3 regions of the Nostoc sp. UHCC 0302 genome follow, and region 2 is predicted to be linked to each of the others. Evidence: predicted binding sites of a transcription regulator. Region 2 holds the regulator's gene; each other region holds the start of a gene.
The links. The regulator HrcA, encoded in region 2, represses chaperone genes, less so after heat shock. The targets are predictions, from matches to a motif close to TTAGCACTCNNGANTCNNGAGTGCTAA.
Positions count from the first base shown of each region.

Region 1 (3,156 bases), 760 kb from region 2:
CCTGGATGAATTGGATTTAGAAGTTTTGCACCAATCGACTCCTGAAGAAGATGGGTGGTAGATTTAGTTAAAAGTTAGGAGTTAAAAAATTTATAACTCTTAACTTTTAACTCCTAACTGGATTTAAGCCATTTGATTTTCAATCGCCCACCGCGCTAGTTCAGTGCGGTTATGGAGATTGGTTTTGCCCAACATATTGGACACATGGCTTTCAACGGTGCGCTGACTAACATTTAATTCTTCAGCAATTTCCCGGTTAGCCAAACCCCTGGCTACAAACTGTACTACTTTCAGTTCGGTTGGGGTTAACTGCACATCGAAGGGAACCTGGATGCGGGAACCGTTTTCTCCTCCTTTTGCTTGGTGTTCTTTCCAACGGATAGTTTGTTTCAGTGAGGATTCTACTTGCGCTACGAGTTCTTCTGGCTCAAAGGGCTTGACCATATATACATCAGCACCTTTATTCAGACCCTTAACTCGGTCTGCGCTTTGTCCTTTAGCTGAAAGGAAGAGAACGGGAATCCAGCTGGTACGCTCGTTTTGCCGGACTTGTTCTACAAAAGTATATCCGTCCATTTCCGGCATCATCACGTCGCAGATGATCATGTCTGGAACATCGTGTTCTAAAATTTCCAGAGCTTCTCGTCCATTTTCCGCGGTGATAACTTCATATCCCCGGAATTCTAAGTAATCCTTCACCAGCAAGATGAGGTTAGGGTCATCATCAATCAATAGAAGTCGTTTGTGATCTTTCATGCTGGGTTCTTTCATAGCAGTGGCACTTGTCGCGCTTCGATCCATCAAGGTCTTTAATAGTTATCCTCTATGGTGGATTCTTTGAGACTTTGTCTTTTTTTTCACTTAACTTAACTTTTTCCTTTGCTATCTTGAATTCTCAAAAGTGCTAAGCGCTTTTAAGATACAAGTAGCCTAATGAAAAAAGTTCAGCAAGGATACGTATAGCAGTAGTATCTATAATGCGCTATTATATATCGCTTTGAAAGGGGCGGGCTAAAAAACACTGATTAAATAATAATCCTTCTGATTCACAAGTAAGTTTTGGCTTAAGATGACCCTACCTCAAAACCAACCCGCGCTTTCTTAAAGCTTACTGCCATACTATATCCTTCGGATGTTAAGCTTCTACGAGATGTTCACAAGAAACTGGATAAGTTTCTGGCAAAGGATGGCTTAAAAATGCATATTCTTCTACCACCTTATTGCCTATTAAGTGTTCTTGGATGATCCGCTCAATAACTTCTGGCTTTGCTTGGCGATACCAGACCCCATCCGGATAAACCACCATTATGGGGCCAGAACAACAAACTCGCAAGCAATTGGCTTTGGTTCTAAAGACGTAAATGGGACGACTGTCTTGCGGCTGGTCAAGTTTTAGCTCTCTAAGCCGCTTTTTTAAGTATTCCCAAGACTCCAGACTAGCTTGTTTTGAGCAGCAGTTAGCAACCGTCTGGTCAGCACAGATGAAAATATGTCGCTGAATTTTAGCCAGTCCTAGAGTTTTTACACAATTACTTAGGGCTTTATGTTCTGGGGATTTAGTAGTTTTGGGGATTTGATGGCTGGACTGGATCACTAGATTGTTACTCATTGAGCGGCTCCCTGATTACAGTTCTATAACAATTTCCAAGCTTTGCAAATAAAGTTGACTGAGAACGGGATCAGGGATTAGGTACTGGGCATTGGCTACTGGGGATTGGCTACTGGAGATTGGGAAAACTCTGTCCCAGCCACCAGTCCCTAGTCCCCAGTCCCTCTGAAACCATATAAAAATATTCGTAACTTATGGAACGGAACCTGAAAATCTCGAATAATTAAGTATTTATACTTAAGTAATCTTGCGCTCCTATAGTTCGGGAACCCGTACTCAAGAAATCATTGCTATTGCACGTCGCTGTTCGGTAAATTAGCACTCAGGAGTTGAGAGTGCTAACTCTGGAGAAATTTATATGGCAGCTGTATCTCTAAGCGTTTCTACAGTTAAACCTTTAGGCGATCGCGTTTTCGTGAAAGTGAGCGCCTCTGAAGAAAAGACCGCAGGTGGTCTGTATTTGCCCGACACCGCCAAGGAAAAGCCCCAAGTAGGGGAAGTAGTCGCCCTTGGCCCTGGCAAGCGTAATGACGACGGTAGCCGTCAAGAATTGGAAATTAAAGTCGGTGATAAGGTGCTGTACTCTAAGTACGCTGGCACTGATATCAAGCTCGGAACCGAAGAATATGTACTGCTCTCTGAAAAAGACATTTTAGCAGTCGTCGTCTAATGGGAAATAGGGAATAGGGAATGGTTCAAAACAATTACCAATGACGCCAGTTCTTTCAAGTCGGCGGAGCCGCCCACAAGAATGGCTCCCCAATGCCCAATCCCCAATTCAAGAAAAAATTAACTTAACTCACTCCTCAAATTTAGACACCTATGGCAAAGCGCATTATCTACAATGAAAACGCCCGTCGCGCCTTAGAGCGAGGCATGGATATTCTGGCTGAGGCTGTAGCTGTTACCCTTGGCCCCAAAGGTCGTAACGTAGTCCTAGAGAAGAAGTTTGGCGCACCACAAATCGTCAATGATGGTGTGACCATCGCTAAAGAAATCGAATTAGAAGACCACATTGAAAATACTGGTGTGTCTTTGATTCGGCAAGCTGCTTCCAAGACCAACGACGCTGCGGGCGATGGCACTACTACCGCAACTGTTCTAGCCCACGCGATCGTTAAAGAAGGCTTGCGGAACGTTGCCGCTGGTGCTAACGCGATTTTATTAAAGCGCGGTATTGATAAAGCAACCACCTTCTTAGTGGAAAAGATTGCCGAACACGCTCGTCCTGTAGAAGATTCCAAAGCTATTGCCCAAGTTGCTGCAATCTCTGCTGGTAACGACGAAGAAGTAGGTCAAATGATTGCTCAAGCTATGGACAAGGTGGGCAAGGAAGGCGTAATTTCCCTAGAAGAAGGGAAATCTATGTTCACAGAATTGGAGATCACCGAAGGGATGCGCTTTGACAAAGGCTACATCTCTCCCTATTTTGCCACCGATACTGAGCGGATGGAAGCGGTTTTCGATGAGCCTTTCTTGTTGCTGACCGATAAGAAAATCGCTTTGGTACAAGACCTCGTACCAGTTCTAGAGCAAGTAGCTCGTGC
Region 1 is NZ_CP151099.1:7,538,119-7,541,274, reverse strand. Features, by position in the region: gene WKK05_RS32670 (NIL domain-containing protein) at 1-61, shown strand, start outside; gene WKK05_RS32665 (response regulator transcription factor) at 124-801, opposite strand; gene WKK05_RS32660 (ferredoxin) at 1,136-1,609, opposite strand; gene groES (co-chaperone GroES) at 1,968-2,279, shown strand; gene WKK05_RS32650 (hypothetical protein) at 2,320-2,457, shown strand; gene groL (chaperonin GroEL) at 2,432-3,156, shown strand, end outside.
Region 1: a site for HrcA is predicted at 1,925-1,951, ahead of groES (co-chaperone GroES). Genes of this name have one in related genera too.

Region 2 (3,156 bases):
CCAGCCCATAGTAACCACAATCCAAGTTTTCTTGTCATGATTTTAAGCTTTATGGAATTATTCATCTCACGCAGAGGAGCCACTGCGTTGCGGAGGTTCCCCCCGTTGTAGCAAGTGGTGTCGCGCAGAGGCGCAGAGAGAATGAAGAGATTTATTTCAATATCTCAATTTCATCTCTGATGCCATGTGTTATTTTGATTATTCAATTTGTTGCTGGTTGCTGATTGAGTCTTGCCTCTGTTCCTACTTCTGGTAAAGGTGGACGCACACTCAAATAAATCAATGGGCCGAAGAGTGGTATAAATGCTATTAACCAGAAAAGCTGCGGATTTTTCCAACCGCGACGCGCCATATCATCTGTTAGTAATGCCGGAAATAATAGGCAAAGTAAGCAAAAATCTATGCTCATTACATGGATGAAGCGGTCAGTTTGCCACTGCTGCACAAAGTTACCCCAATCTCCTCCCCGTAAACCATAAGCAACTAGAATAACCGTCGCTATTGTTAGCACAAAACCAGTTACACGAGAATCTAATAGCTTCAGAAAAGTATTCTTTTTACCAACAAACTTTTTATTTGGTTCCCTTAAAGCTAAGTAAGGTAATAGAGCAAACGCCCCGACACCAAAGGAGCCAGTGGCAAATAACCAAGCAGGTATTTTTTGCCCTCTACCATCAATGAAAAGCACTGCACTGTATATTAAAGGCCAAATGCCCATCAGGTTGAACAATGATACAACAAGAGGGTTAATACCTTGCCACTGAGCAATAGAAAGGTTTTTAATTAACTCGAATGTATTAGGTTGCTGGGGAGGAGCCAAAACAAAAGCATAGACAATAAATCCCAGCCATAGCACCCAAAAGGCAATTTTTCTCGCCATGATTGCAGACAATTAGTATTAATTATTGATTTTGATAAATCCCTATAAGGATTAAAAATTAAGGATTGAAATAACTGAAAGCTTCTGATAGGTAATCCGCAGCAGCTGTCACAACAGCGATCGCACTTTCGTAATCTAGGCGCGTTGGGCCTAAAACTCCCACACTTCCTACTGGTACTGAACCTCGGCGATAAGTGGAAGAAATCAATGTACAAGTGCGTATCGGCTCTAGTGGGTTTTCTGCACCAATGCGAACCGTTACCCGTGGTTTACCCACATCCTCCGGCTCTGGCTCTTCAAATATTAATCGCCACAGTTGGTCTTGTTCTTCTTCCAGCAGGTGGATAATTGTTTGCACTTGCTGTAGTTGTGAAAATTCTGGTTGGCGCAGAACTTCGGCTACACCCCGAACCATAATTTGTGTGGCAGTAGGTGTAACAGTGCGACGAGTCAATTCTGCAACTGAATTTTTCAAAAATTCCCCATACCGTTGGAACTCCTGAGCTAATTCACTCCAATCGAGGTCGGCTAATTCCAACAGGCTTCGCCCTCGTAAGTGGCTATTCAAAAAGTTAGAAACAATCTGCAACTCGCGATCAATAACCTCTGCATCGCGTTGTATTTCTTCCGGTACTGCCGGCAATTCCATCAATCTGGAATGTGTCTCATAAGCATCTGTTACCACAATTAGCATGATTTTACCCGCTTCAATTTGCACTAATTGCAGATGTCGCAACAGCGCTGTAGTGGTTTGTGGCATGGTAATCAAGCTAATACACCCACTTAAGGTAGCTAAAATTTGTGCAGCTCCTTGCAGAAGTGTTTCTAAACTCCAATCTTCCCATTGAAGGCGCTTTTGTAGTGCCTCCTCTACCTGTCGCCCTAAAGTTTCTGTACCGCTTCCCTGCGGGACGCTGCGCGATCGCAGAGAAGGTGTAATTAACTGATCTACATAGATGCGATACCCAGAGTCAGAGGGTATGCGTCCAGCAGAGGTATGGGGTTGGTAAAGTAACCCAGACTTTTCTAAAACGCCCATGATATTGCGAATCGTCGCTGAGCTAACTCCCAGGTCGTACTCCTCGACCAAAGCTTTAGAACCAACAGGCTCTGCGGTAGCAATATAGTGACGTACCGTTGCCCAAAGTATATGCTGTTGTCGATTTGTCAACTGGACTTCCATAGGATGTTTTTTGCTGATGGCAAACTTTAATCAAACTTGGAAAAATTCTGGATTTGACTTAAACAAAAATTATTAATAATTAATTAAAATAGCAAATTACTGAATAATGTTGTGATAAGAGAATTTAAAGTTCATGTCAAAAATTTTGTGGAAGTGTGCTTTAAACAAAATTTTATTACTGCTGGAAAATCTGTTGATTTTAATCTAAAACTAAGCAGCTTTATAACCGTATTATTCCATAAGAATTTACTAAAAAGAGTATCATTGAATACGTAATTTTCTTCAATTTACAAGTAGATTAGGGACAAAAATTACCGTGAGTATTTACCCAGTGGTGAAAATGCCAAGCTTTACACATAAAGCCCCGAACTAATGTACTGCTATGTTTCAGAATAGCAAAAGTTAGCTGGATAAGTAAGTTCCAGCCAAACTATACACACTCACTTGACTAATATTGAGGAATTGAAGCGTCAATTAATTGGGAATAAGCATCAATACCGCCAGCAATATTTTTAACATTTGTAAATCCTTGAGCAACTAACCACTGACACATCTGAGCAGAGCGGACGCCGTGGTGACACAGCACAAGGGTTTCAGCTTGGGGATCAAGGCGTGTAGGTACTTGATCACCCCATTCGGCAAATTGACTTAGGGGTAGATTGACAAAACCCTCAATATTGGCGATCGCTACTTCTTGTGGTTCGCGCACATCCACTAGTTGAATACTTGGCTCATTAGAAGAGAGACGTTGTGCGAGTTCTTCTACACTAATTTGGGTAATAGCTTGACCAAAAGATTTGTCAGTCATAAGGTTTTTGTAAACAATCATATATTATTTATGTTGACAGAAAATCTGTACCCTAGCATCAGCATCCATTCTTATTAGTTACCTTTGTTTAGGGTGCGGATATTAACAAAAAATGCCATTGTCCAAACGGGTCTAAGATAGATGTCCTCAGTTTGGCATCAGATAAGTCTGTAAAGAGATAACCGCTCTCATGCTCCTGTAGATACAGGAAATTAGCGACAACTTTTGTATTTAGTAGGTCTAATGTGAACAGGCAACGCTCATTCTTTGGTTTCTTAGTGGCCG
Region 2 is NZ_CP151099.1:8,294,729-8,297,884, forward strand. Features, by position in the region: gene WKK05_RS35885 (hypothetical protein) at 1-38, opposite strand, end outside; gene WKK05_RS35890 (DUF2834 domain-containing protein) at 203-880, opposite strand; gene hrcA (heat-inducible transcriptional repressor HrcA) at 939-2,063, opposite strand; gene WKK05_RS35900 (rhodanese-like domain-containing protein) at 2,512-2,871, opposite strand; gene WKK05_RS35905 (DUF3352 domain-containing protein) at 3,117-3,156, shown strand, end outside.

Region 3 (3,156 bases), 3.8 Mb from region 2:
ATCTGAACTTATCTTATCGGAGGCCAAGGCGGTAAGCGCAGCCATGCCCGCATGGCTTTACGGTGATTTTGAATTGTTTAGGGTTGTTGGCGTATTCTTTGCCAAACAGTAAAGGCTAAAAGCATAATGATGCTACTGGCAGTAGTTAGCATGACTACCACAGTCATGCCTTGTATTCTCATTGCCAGCAAGTTGCACACCAAGGTAATTGACCAAAGGGTGAACGCAGCATGACGCTGGGAGAATCCCCAAGCAAGTAAGCGGTGATGTAAATGGTCTTTGCCTGGAGTGCTGAGGGGGTTGTTTCCTGCTAATAGTCGTCGCACAAATACTTGAGTAGTATCTAGCACTGGTAACAGCAGAAATAAAACCGTGGGTATGAGTGCATAGACTGTATTTTGCTGGAGCCTCCCTAAGATACTAGTTGCCGCCAGCACATAGCCAAAAAAGTATGCTCCGGCATCACCCATAATGATGCGCGAGGGGTGGAAGTTGTGTCGCAAAAAACCTAGTGCGCCACCTGCCAAGGCTGCTAAAACTAAGGTTGCGGCCGCACGATTGGGAAACTGCGCTGAAACTCCTAACAAACTCATGGCGGTAATAAAGCTGATGCCTCCAGCTAAACCATCCATGCCGTCCATCAAATTGATAGCGTTGGTAATTCCTACTACCCATAGTACTGTCAGTGACAACGACAGTAGCGAGTCTATGGGAGTGCCAAAAGTAACTTTGATGCTGATACCATTAGCAACCAGTAACAATGCTGTGAGAATCTGCGCCCACAAGCGAACAGAGGGGGGTAAACCGAATTGATCATCGATAAACCCTACAAGAACTAATATCGAACCACCCAAAAGAATAGTCAGAACTTGAGCTAATACGCCTTGGAGTTCGATTGGTCTTAAAAGGCTAGCTAGTATCAACGCGGCAATCACTCCTGCGTAGATAGCTAACCCTCCTGCATTAGGTAGAGGTTCTCGGTTGAGTCGCCGTGCATTGGGTTGGTCAGCCCAACCCACTCGCAAGGCAAATTTGCGTACTGTCGGAATCAAACGCCACGTTACAACCCAAGCTAAGAGAAACGTAAATACTACCGCCAACCAGCCGGTGCCGCTAGGGTCGGCAATACCGAGGGACTTAAGGGAGTTGTATAGATTCATCTCCCAACTCAACTATTAAAGCCAGTATTCATGAGCATCAACTGTATATTAATCAATTTTTTTATTTCTATTTGTAATCTGAATGGATGGGAAAATTAGCACTCTTGACCTGTGAGTGCTAAATTGTCTAATGGAAGCGCTAGAGATATAAAACATGGCGAAGATTATTGCATTTGACGAGGAATCGCGGCGAGCGCTAGAAAGGGGTGTCAACGCCCTTGCGGATGCCGTAAAAATCACCTTGGGGCCTAGAGGTCGCAACGTTCTTTTAGAGAAAAAATTTGGCGCACCCCAAATTGTCAACGATGGTATCACTGTTGCCAAAGAAATTGAATTAGAAGATCCTCTAGAAAACACGGGTGCGAGACTCATTCAGGAAGTAGCCTCGAAAACTAAAGATGTTGCTGGGGATGGCACTACCACTGCCACCGTTTTAGCACAGGCTTTGATTCGGGAAGGGTTGAAGAACGTCGCGGCTGGTAGCAATCCAGTTAGCTTGAAGCGCGGAATCGATAAAACTATCGAGGCGCTGGTACAAGAGATTGCCAAGGTGGCTAAGCCAGTGGAAGGAAGTGCGATCGCTCAAGTCGCCACTGTCTCCGCTGGGAATGATGAAGAAGTCGGCGATATGCTAGCCCAAGCAATGGAAAGAGTCACCAAAGACGGTGTAATTACCGTTGAAGAATCCAAATCCCTGACAACTGAACTAGAAGTAGTTGAGGGGATGCAGATTGACAGAGGTTACATTTCTCCGTACTTCATCACCAACAATGAGCGGCAGATAGTCGAATTTGAAAACGCCCGTATCCTGATTACTGATAAGAAAATCAGTAGTATTCAGGATTTAGTGCCAGTGTTGGAAAAAGTAGCTCGTTTAGGTCAACCCTTGCTGATTGTAGCTGAAGATGTCGAAGGAGATGCTTTGGCAACTTTGGTGGTAAACAAAGCGCGGGGTGTGCTAAGTGTGGCTGCGATCAAAGCGCCTGGGTTTGGCGATCGCCGCAAAGCTTTGTTGCAAGACATTGCCATTCTCACCGATGGACAGTTGATTTCTGAAGAAATCGGTTTAAGTTTGGATACTGCTTCTTTAGAAACCTTGGGAACTGCCCGCAAAATTACTATCGACAAAGAAAACACCACAATTGTAGCTGCTGGAGACACTAAGCCAGAGGTGCAAAAGCGGATCGGACAAATTCGCAGGCAGTTGGAAGAAACTGATTCCGAATATGATAAGGAAAAACTCCAAGAACGCATCGCTAAGCTAGCTGGTGGTGTGGCAGTGATTAAAGTGGGTGCAGCCACAGAAACCGAACTCAAAGACCGTAAACTGCGAATTGAGGACGCGCTCAACGCCACTAAAGCAGCTGTCGAAGAAGGTATTGTTCCTGGTGGTGGAACAACCCTGATTCACTTGGCTAAGAAGGTAGAGGAGTTTAAAAACAGCCTACAAAACGAAGAAAGGATTGGCGCTGAAATTGTTGGTCGCGCATTAGAAGCTCCTTTGCGTCAAATAGCAGACAATGCTGGTGCTGAAGGTTCCGTCATCGTGTCTAGAGTGCGAGAAACCGAATTCAACGTTGGCTATAACGCTGCAACTGGGGAATTTGAAGACTTGATTGCTGCTGGCATTATTGACCCTGCCAAGGTTGTACGCTCAGCTTTACAAAATGCTGGTTCCATTGCTGGTATGGTTTTAACCACCGAAGCTCTGGTAGTTGAAAAGCCTGAGAAGAAATCCGCTGCTCCTGCTCCTGACATGGGTGGCATGGGTGGCATGGGCGGCATGGGTGGCATGGGCGGTATGGGTGGCATGGGTATGTTCTAACCTTAACTCCTGTATGTAAATATTTTTTAAGCAGTTTGTCTTACCAAGGCAAACTGTTTTTTATACATTGCTGATTCAGAGGTGCTTGCAGAATATTGCGTCAATCTTGATACTTATAATTTATCTATACACATAGAGAATCAAGGTTTGAGTGAGAGTTGGAAGATAGAG
Region 3 is NZ_CP151099.1:3,744,741-3,747,896, reverse strand. Features, by position in the region: gene WKK05_RS16230 (MraY family glycosyltransferase) at 78-1,160, opposite strand; gene groL (chaperonin GroEL) at 1,315-2,985, shown strand.
Region 3: a site for HrcA is predicted at 1,256-1,282, ahead of groL (chaperonin GroEL). Genes of this name have one in related genera too.